One region of the Pseudomonas sp. MWU13-2517 genome, then DNA from elsewhere that is predicted to be linked to it. Evidence: riboswitches for the same ligand, from Rfam matches in the RefSeq annotation. Region 1 holds a riboswitch; each other region holds the start of a gene.
The links. Region 1 has a riboswitch for cobalamin ahead of M5B97_RS22595 (CbtB-domain containing protein). Riboswitches for the same ligand answer to the same signal wherever they lie in the genome.

Region 1 (3,270 bases):
GGGAAGGCGGCGAAGGTGCCTGCGGCCACGGCTGGGCTGTCGACCACGGTGATCACGGCGTCAACGGTGCAGGCGCTGCGGATTTCCGGCCACTGGAAGGCTTGCACCAAAGGTTTTGGCAGGGCCAGGCCGGAGGTTTCGATCAGGATATGGTCAAGGTCGCCGCGACGGGCCACCAACTCGCGCATCACCGGGAAGAACTCTTCCTGCACGGTGCAGCACAGGCAGCCGTTGGCCAGTTCGTACACGCGGCCGCTGGCCTCTTCCTCGGTGCAACCGATGGAGCACTGCTTGAGGATTTCGCCGTCGATACCCAGTTCACCGAACTCGTTGACGATCACGGCGATACGGCGGCCCTGGGCGTTGTCGAGCATGTGGCGCAGCAAGGTGGTTTTGCCCGAGCCGAGAAAGCCGGTAACGATGGTGACGGGGAGTTTGGCCAGTGTTTTCATCGGATGCCCTTTGGGGCGGGCAGACGGGACGACAGGCCCTGCGGCGGTGCGCAGCAGCGGATTTCGTCACCGGATCACCCCGCCCGGTTGAATTGGAAAATCGGTTACGAGGCAGGTCTCCTGGCTTGGGGCTTGCGGGTCTTGCGACCGGCGCTGGCTGCGCCTTCCCGCGTTTTCGGCAGTGGCGTGGCAGTCAGTCGAACCCTTTACAGTTGCGGGGGCAGCCGCGGCTTGAACCGCGTTCCCTTCTTAGCTTCGGCCTAGGCCGAAGAACCTCGAGGGTGCAAGGCTACGCAGTGCTTGGGGGATGGTCAATGATGGGTTGGGTTAGTGTACATATCCGTTTCTTTGGTAACGGCTGCTATTGGTTCCGCTTTTACAGCGGCTCACTTTTGAAGAGCGCAAAAGTAAGCAAAACGCTCTTGCCCCAACACTCGGTGCCTCGCCTAGGCTCGGCATGCCCTCACTCCGGCTTGAATCCGTGGGCCGCCGCCACGCGCCATCCATGGCGCGAGGCGGCTAACCCGGCGTCCTGCCGGGTTACCCACGGATTCAAGCCTGCGTTCGGCCAGCGTGTTTAACGGGGCGCCTAAGATCAAACGCAAACGCGGCGGCCTGACAGCCGACCGAGTTTTTATGTCGACCTCGATCAGGCTGTAGGAACTGGCTTGCCTGCGATGACATCGGCTGGGTGTGCCTGATGTACCGAGGCTTCTGCATCGCCGGCAAGCCAGCTTCTACGCGTATCTGCTTTTGATCCAACCACTCAGGCCGGCTGTCAGGCCGCCGTGCTTTGGTTTTTGATCTTGATTTTGATCTAGGCGCCCCGTTAAACACGCTGGCCGGAATTCGATATTGATTTGGGGGGTAAACCGGCAGGGATGCCGGTTTAGCCGCCCCGCGCCATGGATGGCGCGTGGCGGCGGCCCCCCAAATCAATATCGGATTACGGGCACACCGAGCGTGAGCGAGGTGCCGAGTGTTGGGGCAAGAGCGTTTTGCTTACTTTTGCGCTTTTCAAAAGTGAGCCGCCGTAAGGGCGGAACCAATACCCGCCATCACCCAAACAACGGATATGCCCACCCCCCAATTGACTCCCCCAATTGACTCCCCCAACCCCCTCATGCTCTCCTACACACCTTGTTTCGGGTGCCCTGCAAAGGGTGAAACGGGAAACCGGTGCGTCATAGCGATATGACCAGTCCGGTGCTGCCCCCGCAACGGTAAGCGAGCGAAGTGTCACAGCCACTGTGCGAATGCATGGGAAGGCGACGCTTTCAGGACTCTCTCGAGAGCGCCCCTCGCAAGCCCGGAGACCGGCCCGAAAAAATCAGATAACAAACCCGCGGTGGGCGGGCGCTGTTCGGAACCCTGCGTGCCTGGCTCGCGGGGTTTGCATGCGCTCGTTTCACCCTGACACCCCAAAGGGACGCGCCATGTCGATCATCAGCAGTACTTCGTCCGCCGCCAGCGGCACTTCTACCTTGAGCCAACGCCTGACCGCCGCCATCGGTGCGTCGATTCTTGGCGCGTGCCTGGTTTATTTCGCCGGTTTCTCGCATATCGAAGCGGTGCATAACGCTGCGCACGATACCCGCCACAGCGCCGCTTTCCCGTGCCACTGAGACCTGCCGACATGATCAAGCGTATTGCGCAAACCGCAGGGTTCACCGGGTTGCTGGCCGCCTTGCTGCTGACCTTGCTGCAAAGCTTCTGGGTCGCACCCCTGATTTTGCAGGCAGAGACTTTTGAAAAGGCCCCAGCGACTGCCGAAGTCCCCCATGCACATGCTGACGGCGCCGCCGCCCACACTCACGATGCCGAGGCCTGGGAGCCTGAAGACGGTTGGCAGCGCGTGCTGTCTACCACCGGTGGCAACCTGGTGGTCGCCGTTGGTTTCGCGCTGATGCTGGCCGGTCTCTACACCCTGCGGGCGCCCACCCGCACGGCGCAGGGCCTGCTGTGGGGCCTGGCCGGTTACGCAACGTTCGTATTGGCCCCTACTCTGGGCTTGCCACCGGAGTTGCCGGGCACTGCCGCGGCGGATTTGGCCCAGCGCCAGATCTGGTGGATCGGCACCGCCGCCTCCACGGCGGCCGGTATCGCGCTGCTGGTGTTTGGGCGCAACTGGCTGCTCAAAGTGCTGGGCGTGGCGATCCTGGCCGTACCTCATGTGATCGGCGCGCCGCAACCCGAAGTGCATTCGATGCTGGCCCCGGAGGCCTTGGAAGCGCAGTTCAAAATCGCGTCGCAACTGACTAACGTGCTGTTCTGGCTGGCCCTGGGCCTGATCAGCGCCTGGTTGTTCCGGCGTCATCGCGACAGTCAATACTCGGCATGACCTTGGTGGTCGGCCTGGGTTGCCGGCGGGGCTGTGAGGTCGATGCCCTGCTGGCGCTGTTTGACGCCGCCCTCGCCGAGGGCGGTATCGAGCGCCAACAGGTCACGGCGCTGGCCAGTATCGATCACAAACAGCATGAGCCGGGCTTACTGGCGCTGGCCGAGCGGCTGGGTCTGCCCTTACGGTGCTTCAGTGCACAGCATCTGGCTATGTATGAAGACCGCCTGAGCCACAAATCCGAGCTAGCCTTTGCCCATACCGGCTGTTACGGCATCGCCGAAGGCGCCGCCCTGGCCCTGGCCGAGGAACTTGCCAAGGCCCCTTCCCGACTGTTGATCAGCCGCAGAAAATCCCCCCATGCCACCTTCGCATTGGCGTGCGCCGGCTGAAATCCCGATAATTGCCGTCTTTGATAATGAGCAATTTTCATGCTCGCCCGTTTTTCAACAGGAACTCCCCATGACCGTCTACTTCATC
Region 2 (3,270 bases), on a different contig from region 1:
GGACAGTGCGCCGTACCAGCGCAGGCCTTCAGTGAGACTCCCTTCGAGCAGTTGCGCATGGCGCAGCGTGCCAACGCGGTTGGCCAGCACGCCGGCGAACGGCAAGTCCGGCTGATAGCGCGCCAGGCCCAGGGCCAGCGCGCCGAAGGTCTGGGCCATCGCGGTGCCGTCGATCACCCCAAGGACTGGCACGCCGAAGTGTCGGGCCAGGTCGGCGCTGGATGGGGTGCCGTCGAACAGGCCCATCACGCCTTCGATCAGGATCAGATCGGCCTCCCCCGCTGCTTCCCACAGCAAGCGACGGCTTTCCTGCTCGCCGACCATCCACATGTCCAATTGATACACCGGCGCACCGCTGGCACGCTCGTGGATCATCGGATCGAGAAAGTCCGGCCCGCATTTGAACACGCGCACCTTGCGCCCCAGGTTACGATGCAAACGGGCGAGCGCGGCGGTGACGGTGGTTTTGCCCTGGCCGGACGCCGGTGCAGCGATCAATACGGCCGGGCAATGACGGGGCTGATTCAAAGCTCGACGCCCTTCTGTGCCTTGATACCGGCCTGGAACGCGTGCTTGAGCATGCCCATTTCGGTCACGGTGTCACCCATTTCGATCAGTTCGGGCTTGGCGCCACGCCCCGTGACCACCACATGCTGCATCGGCGGGCGGGCTTGCAGGTCGCTCAATACCTGATCCAGGTCGAGGTAGCCGTGCTTGAGGGCGATGTTCAACTCATCCAGCACCACCAGGCCAATAGTCGGGTCTTGCAACAATGCTCGGGAAACCGCCCAGGCAGCCTCGGCAGCGGCGATGTCGCGCTGACGGTCCTGGGTTTCCCAGGTAAAGCCTTCGCCCATCACATGGAAACGCACTTGCTCGGGGAAGCGGCGGAAGAACAATTCTTCGCCGGTGCTGTTACGTCCCTTGATGAACTGCACCACGCCGCATTGCATGCCATGGCCCATGGCGCGAGCGAGCATGCCGAACGCCGAACTGCTCTTGCCTTTGCCGTTGCCGGTCAGTACCAGCAGCAATCCGCATTCGTTGGGGGAATTGGCAATGCGCTCATCGATCACGGCTTTTTTGCGCAGCATGCGCGCCAAGTGGCGCTCGTCGCGATCAGGGGAATCAGTCATGGCAGCTCTCCGTTGGGGCTGAACAAAAACGGCGGGCAGAAAAGAAAAAAACAGACAGCCAAGCATCGCCCACCGTGATGCTGTTGGATGCTTCAGGCCGGTCTCCGGGCTCATGAGTGGCGCTCTACAAAAGAACAGGCCGACGTTGCGCCTTCCCATATCGCACGGCGATACAGTGGCAAAAGGCAGCGTCTTGACTCATTTACCGTTGCGGGGGCAGCGCCGGAATCGCGGCAACACTGTGTACAAGTGCGCTCACTCACCGGCTTCCCTGTTTCACTCTGTCGACCCACGGGTCACAGAGCACCTGGAACAAGCCGCGAAGGTTAGTGGGTTGGGGGTGGAGCGTCAATTAAAGCTGGCCAGACAACCCAAAGCTGCAAGCGGGCATTGCACCCGCTTGTTGCAGCTTTGGGTTGTGTTTTATGGATTACGAGCCAGGTTTGCTGGCAGCACGCGCTTGGCAGTCAAATAAGCATTCTGCCAATACGCTTTGGACAACGTATCCAGTTTTACCGTGCCGCCAGTCTGCGGTGCGTGCACAAAGCGGCCCTCACCTACGTAGATCCCAGCATGGCTGACCTGCGAACCACCACCCGTGGCGAAAAACAGCAGGTCACCGGTTTGCAGGTTTTCCTCACTGACGTTCTGGGCACGCATAACGATCAATTCACGGGTCGTGCGTGGCAACGAGATGCCCGCCGCATCACGGTAGACAAAACCGATCAGGCCACTGCAATCAAACCCGGAATCCGGCGTGTTGCCACCCCAACGATAAGGCGTGCCAACCAGGCCCAGCGCACGGAAGAGCACATCTTCGGCAGCAGGCGAGAAACTCTGCGTGGAGTAATTGAACACCGGCTTGGGCTTGACGGCCACTGGAGCGGGTGGCGGGCGGCTTGCGCAGGCACTGAGGAGCGCGGCACAAACAAGCAGAATGAGGCGGGCTGAGGTCGACATGGGCAGAACAATCCTGGTCTGGATGCGGCTTTTCGCTGCCGAACGCTGAAAACCAGAACGCGCAAGCAAAGCTCGCGCGAACGGATTCCAACAATATCCAGGGATTCTAGCGCTTACACGTCAAACTTCAAGTATCACTTTAACTTTACTTGCTAGCGGTAACCGTAGTCGGGGCCATGGCGAGGGCGCGCTTGGCTTCGATGAAGGTTTTGCTCCAGTAGCTATCACCCAGGCTGTCGACGCGGACACCGCCACTGCGGCGGCTGCTGGAGTGAATAAACTGGTTATCGCCCAAGTAGATACCGGCGTGACTGACACGACCACGACCCGCCGTACTGAAGAAAAGCAGATCACCCGGCTTGAGGTTGTTGCGTGCGACCAACGGTGCATTCACGTTGATCATTTCGCGCGTCGAGCGTGGCAGATTCATGCCAGCCTCTTCACGAAACAGGTAGCCGATAAAGCCGCTGCAGTCGAAACCGGCTTCAGAGGTACCGCCGAAACGGTAACGGGTACCGATCAGGGACATGCCGCGTTCAAGAATGCTGTCGGCCAGAACTGGAAGCTGATAAGGCTTGTTGCCGTCGAAGTTGGCAAGTTCTTTCTCGGTTGCCACTTCTTCTTCATAGACAGTCGAAGACTGGGAAGCGACGAATTTTGCCTGGGACTGCTGTTGGGTCTTGTGCTGCTCAGCCACTTGTTGAGGGTGGGAGGCGCAACCAAACAACAGGGTAACAAGTGCGAGAGGCACGAGGGGTGCGAAGCGATTTAGCATGGGCACGACCGTGGCTGATATGTAAAGAAGTCGAGACTATGCCTTCTATCACATCGATTTGCAAATTCAATCGCGGTCTATGTGACTTATCGTTTTGACCCCGACATCTAAGCCCTTAACACCCTGTACCCGCCTTTTGCGTGGCAAAACCAGCCCAAACGCAGGTTTTCTGGCGCCTGAAATATGCCGAAAGCCCTGAAATGACTGGGCTGGCTACCAGCCGAGGGTTTCCTTGAGGAAAGGGATGGTCAGCTTGCGCTGGGCTTGCAAAGAGGCCTGATCGAGCTGTTCGAGCAAATCGAACAACGCGCTCATGCTGCGGGTGCCACGGGTAAGGATAAAGTGCCCGACTTCGTCGGTGAGGTGCAGGCCGCGACGGGATGCACGCAGTTGCAGGGC
Region 3 (3,270 bases), on a different contig from region 1:
CGGAGCTGGCCGACTTGGTGATCAGGAAGGCAGTGAGGGCATTGAACAGCTGCGAACCGGCAATGCCCGCGAGGATGATCTGCCCGGTACCGGTGGCCGAACCGCTGGCGCGCGCCAGCAGGATCACCAGGGCAAACGCGGCCATGGCGCCGACAAATGCACCCGCCGACAGTGAAATCAAGCCACCGCCCACGCCGATCAGGGCCACCAGAACTGCACCGGTCGAGGCGCCGGCGCTGATGCCCAGCAGGTACGGATCGGCCAACGGGTTACGCAGCAAGGACTGTAAAATCACGCCGCAAGTCGCCAGCCCCGCACCACAGGCGGCAGCGACCAGGGCGCGGGTCAAGCGGTAGTTCCACACCACGCCTTCATCGATCGGGTCCAGTACGTAGCCGGCCGCCCACAGTTTGTTGGCGAGCACCTGCAACACCACCTGCGGTTCGATGGCGGTTTCACCGATGGCCACGCCGGCGAGGATCGCGAGCAGGAGCAGGATGAGGGCGAGCAAGGTGCGGATCATTTCGGCAGGTCGTAGCCGTCGATGGCTCCGGCCAGTTGTTCCAGGCCATCGAACGTGCGCAGGCTGGCCTGCAGGGCCAGGGCATCAATAATGATGATGCGGTTGTTTTTCACCGCGTCCATGTTGCGGGTCACTGGGTCGCTGCGCAGGAAGGCGAGCTTCTTTTCATGATCGTCGGCCGGGTAGCGGCGGCGGTCCATGCGTGCGATCACCAGGAAGGTCGGGTTGGCCTTGGCGATGGTTTCCCAGCCGACCGCGGGCCACTCTTCATCGGACTGCACCACGTTGGAAAGGCCCAGGGTTTCCAGCATGAACTGCGGAACGCCCTTGTGACCGGCCACGTAGGGATCGCTGGCCATCTCGGCGCTGGAGAACCACACCAAGGCGCTGGCCTGTTTGAGGGCCTTGCTTTGTGCAGTGGCGACGGATTTGGCCAGGCGCGCCTTGAGCTCATCGTTCAGCTGTTGGCCACGCGCCTGTACGTCGAAGATTTCGGCGAGTTGGCTGATGCTCTTATAAATGGTCTCGATGCGGAACGGCTCCAGCCGTGTACCGTCGGCGCCCACCAGGTTGTCCTTGCCTTCGCAGTCGGAGGGCAGCAGGTAGGTGGGGATCTTCAGTTCATGGAATTGCTCGCGGGTGCCGACCACGCCTTGCGGGCCGACCACCCATTCCAGTTCGGCGGCCACCAGTTGCGGGCGTTTGGCGATCACGGCTTCGAAGCTCGGCTCGTTGTTGGCCAGGCGCTCAATGCGATCGTTCTGTGCCTTGTACTGCGCCAGTACGCTGTTGAACCACAGCGAGGTGCCCACCACTTTATCGCCCACGCCCAAGGCATACAGCATTTCGGTGGCGGCCTGGCCGATGGTCACGCTGCGCGCAGGCGCTTGCTGGAAGGTGAGGGTGCTGCCGCAGTTTTCCACCGTCAGCGGGTAGTGGGTGGGCGCGGCGTGGGCCAGGGCACAGAAGCCAATGCCGGTGAGCAGGGCGGTAACGCGTGGCAGCATGGGGCGATCTCCGAGTGAACCGTACGTGGAACTGGGGAGGCACGGTTCGGAAATACACCCTCGAGCGCCGTGGAAGCGCCAGGCAAGAATGTCCTTCCCGGACACCCCGCCGGTTAGTGATTGAGCTTGGGCCGGCAGGTCTCCTGACTGATGCGTCGTCGCCACGCCCCGGCCTTCCCGGACGAGGTCCAGTGGCATCAAGGGGCAGGCTCAGCACCTACAGTTGCGGGGGCAGTTCCGATTGACGCGGGTATACCGCGCTTCGGATTCCCTATTAGTCCCGTTTGGGAACCGGCGCGGTATGGTAGTTGATTAGAGCGAGGCGAAATAGCCCAAGGCGTGCCCGCTCAGAGACGAATGTCCTCAGGACCCTGGATCAGCGCTTCGATCCGCGTGCCGGTAGCGCGCTCTTCGTTGCTGAAACCGTCGTAGTCGGCCAGGTTGGCGAAGCGGATGCCGGTCAGGCGCTCTATCTGGGCCACGCTGCGCTGGTAGGTCCGAAGTTGGCCGAACACCAGGTCGAGCTGACCCAGTTCGCGGGTCTGGTCGATCATGTAGGCGCTGGCTGAGGGCTTGCCGTCGTCGCTGAGGTAGGCGACCACTTTCCAGAAGGCCTTGGGGATCTGAACACCCCGGTACATACGGTCGTCGTCGGCATACACCGGGCCGGTAAACACTGTGGCCCTGGCCTTCCAGCGTTGTGTGTTGTCCAGAATGTAGTCTTCGAGTTCCAGCCAGGTCTTCTGATTGAACCCGCTCATCTGCGGCGAGCAATTGGTGAAATGAAAGGTGTCGAGGTTGGCGGTTTGCGTCACGTCACCCCAATTGGGGTCTTGTCGACGGACCAGGTGGCCGCGATCGAGGCCATTATTGGCGTAGAGCGCTTCACCCACCTGCGCATCGATGGGCAGGCGGCCGTCGTAGGCCCAAGTATCGTTGCTGCGAACAATGTCTACGTGCTGGCCGCCGTCGATGTTGACCCCGACATAAAGCGCGAGCCGCTTTGAGCGTGACATCGTTATCGAGAAATGCGTGTAGTCCAGCCGCTGGTCGCCACTTTCCAGCGTCTGTACGTCACTGGCGAGGGCTTCCACCACCGTGGGCCAGGGCACGATGAAGCTGCCGAGAAAATCTTCAGCGTAGCCGTGCCGGTCCTTCAGATCGTTGGCGGAGGTCACGCGGGGCGTCGCCGCCCGCGCCTCCAGTAGCGTGGGGTTCGGTGCGATCAGCGGGCGCAGGTCGGCGAGCCGCGGGCGGTACGAAAGGTCGATCTTGGCTTTACGTGCGGGCATCGGTAAGTCCTCCATGGATAAACACGACTGCAACATAGGTTAATGACAATTGATGACACGCGTTAACCCCTGGGAGCTATCCTGAAACGGCTACCCGGACGTTCACCACACGCCAACAAGGAGCCAGTCAATGTGTGATCACTCTGTGCGTAACCCTATTTTTTGCTTGATTCCCCCCTATATGCTCGACCAGATCGCCCGCAACGGTGACAAGGCGCAGCGGGATGTCGCGCTGCGTACCCGCGCCAAAGACAGCACGTTCCGCTCGCTGCGCATGGTCGCGGTGCCCGCCAAAGGGCCGGCACGCCTGGCCTTGGCCATGGGGGCCGAGAAACAGCGTTCGATCTACAGCGCCGAGGGCACCGACAGCCTGCCAGGAAAGCTGATCCGTGGCGAAGGGCAGCCCGTGAGTGGTGATGCGGCGGTGGACGAAGCCTATGATGGCCTG

Region 2: it holds a riboswitch for cobalamin, as region 1 does, so the genes downstream of both, cobO (cob(I)yrinic acid a,c-diamide adenosyltransferase) here and M5B97_RS22595 (CbtB-domain containing protein) in region 1, are expected to answer to the same signal.
Region 3: it holds a riboswitch for cobalamin, as region 1 does, so the genes downstream of both, M5B97_RS17055 (ABC transporter substrate-binding protein) here and M5B97_RS22595 (CbtB-domain containing protein) in region 1, are expected to answer to the same signal.

The regions. Positions count from the first base shown of each region.
Region 1 covers NZ_JALMFA010000016.1:131,998-135,267, forward strand. The annotation lists gene cobW (cobalamin biosynthesis protein CobW) at 1-452, opposite strand, end outside; cobalamin riboswitch at 545-745, opposite strand; cobalamin riboswitch at 1,583-1,792, shown strand; gene M5B97_RS22595 (CbtB-domain containing protein) at 1,889-2,077, shown strand; gene M5B97_RS22600 (CbtA family protein) at 2,089-2,793, shown strand; gene M5B97_RS22605 (cobalamin biosynthesis protein) at 2,790-3,182, shown strand; gene cobM (precorrin-4 C(11)-methyltransferase) at 3,253-3,270, shown strand, end outside.
Region 2 covers NZ_JALMFA010000005.1:83,315-86,584, forward strand. The annotation lists gene M5B97_RS08965 (cobyrinate a,c-diamide synthase) at 1-528, opposite strand, end outside; gene cobO (cob(I)yrinic acid a,c-diamide adenosyltransferase) at 525-1,136, opposite strand; cobalamin riboswitch at 1,214-1,462, opposite strand; gene M5B97_RS08975 (C40 family peptidase) at 1,560-2,096, opposite strand; gene M5B97_RS08980 (NlpC/P60 family protein) at 2,242-2,871, opposite strand; gene hda (DnaA regulatory inactivator Hda) at 3,085-3,270, opposite strand, start outside.
Region 3 covers NZ_JALMFA010000011.1:42,616-45,885, reverse strand. The annotation lists gene M5B97_RS17060 (iron ABC transporter permease) at 1-523, opposite strand, end outside; gene M5B97_RS17055 (ABC transporter substrate-binding protein) at 520-1,530, opposite strand; cobalamin riboswitch at 1,646-1,841, opposite strand; gene M5B97_RS17050 (DNA/RNA non-specific endonuclease) at 1,878-2,822, opposite strand; gene M5B97_RS17045 (M4 family metallopeptidase) at 2,953-3,270, shown strand, end outside.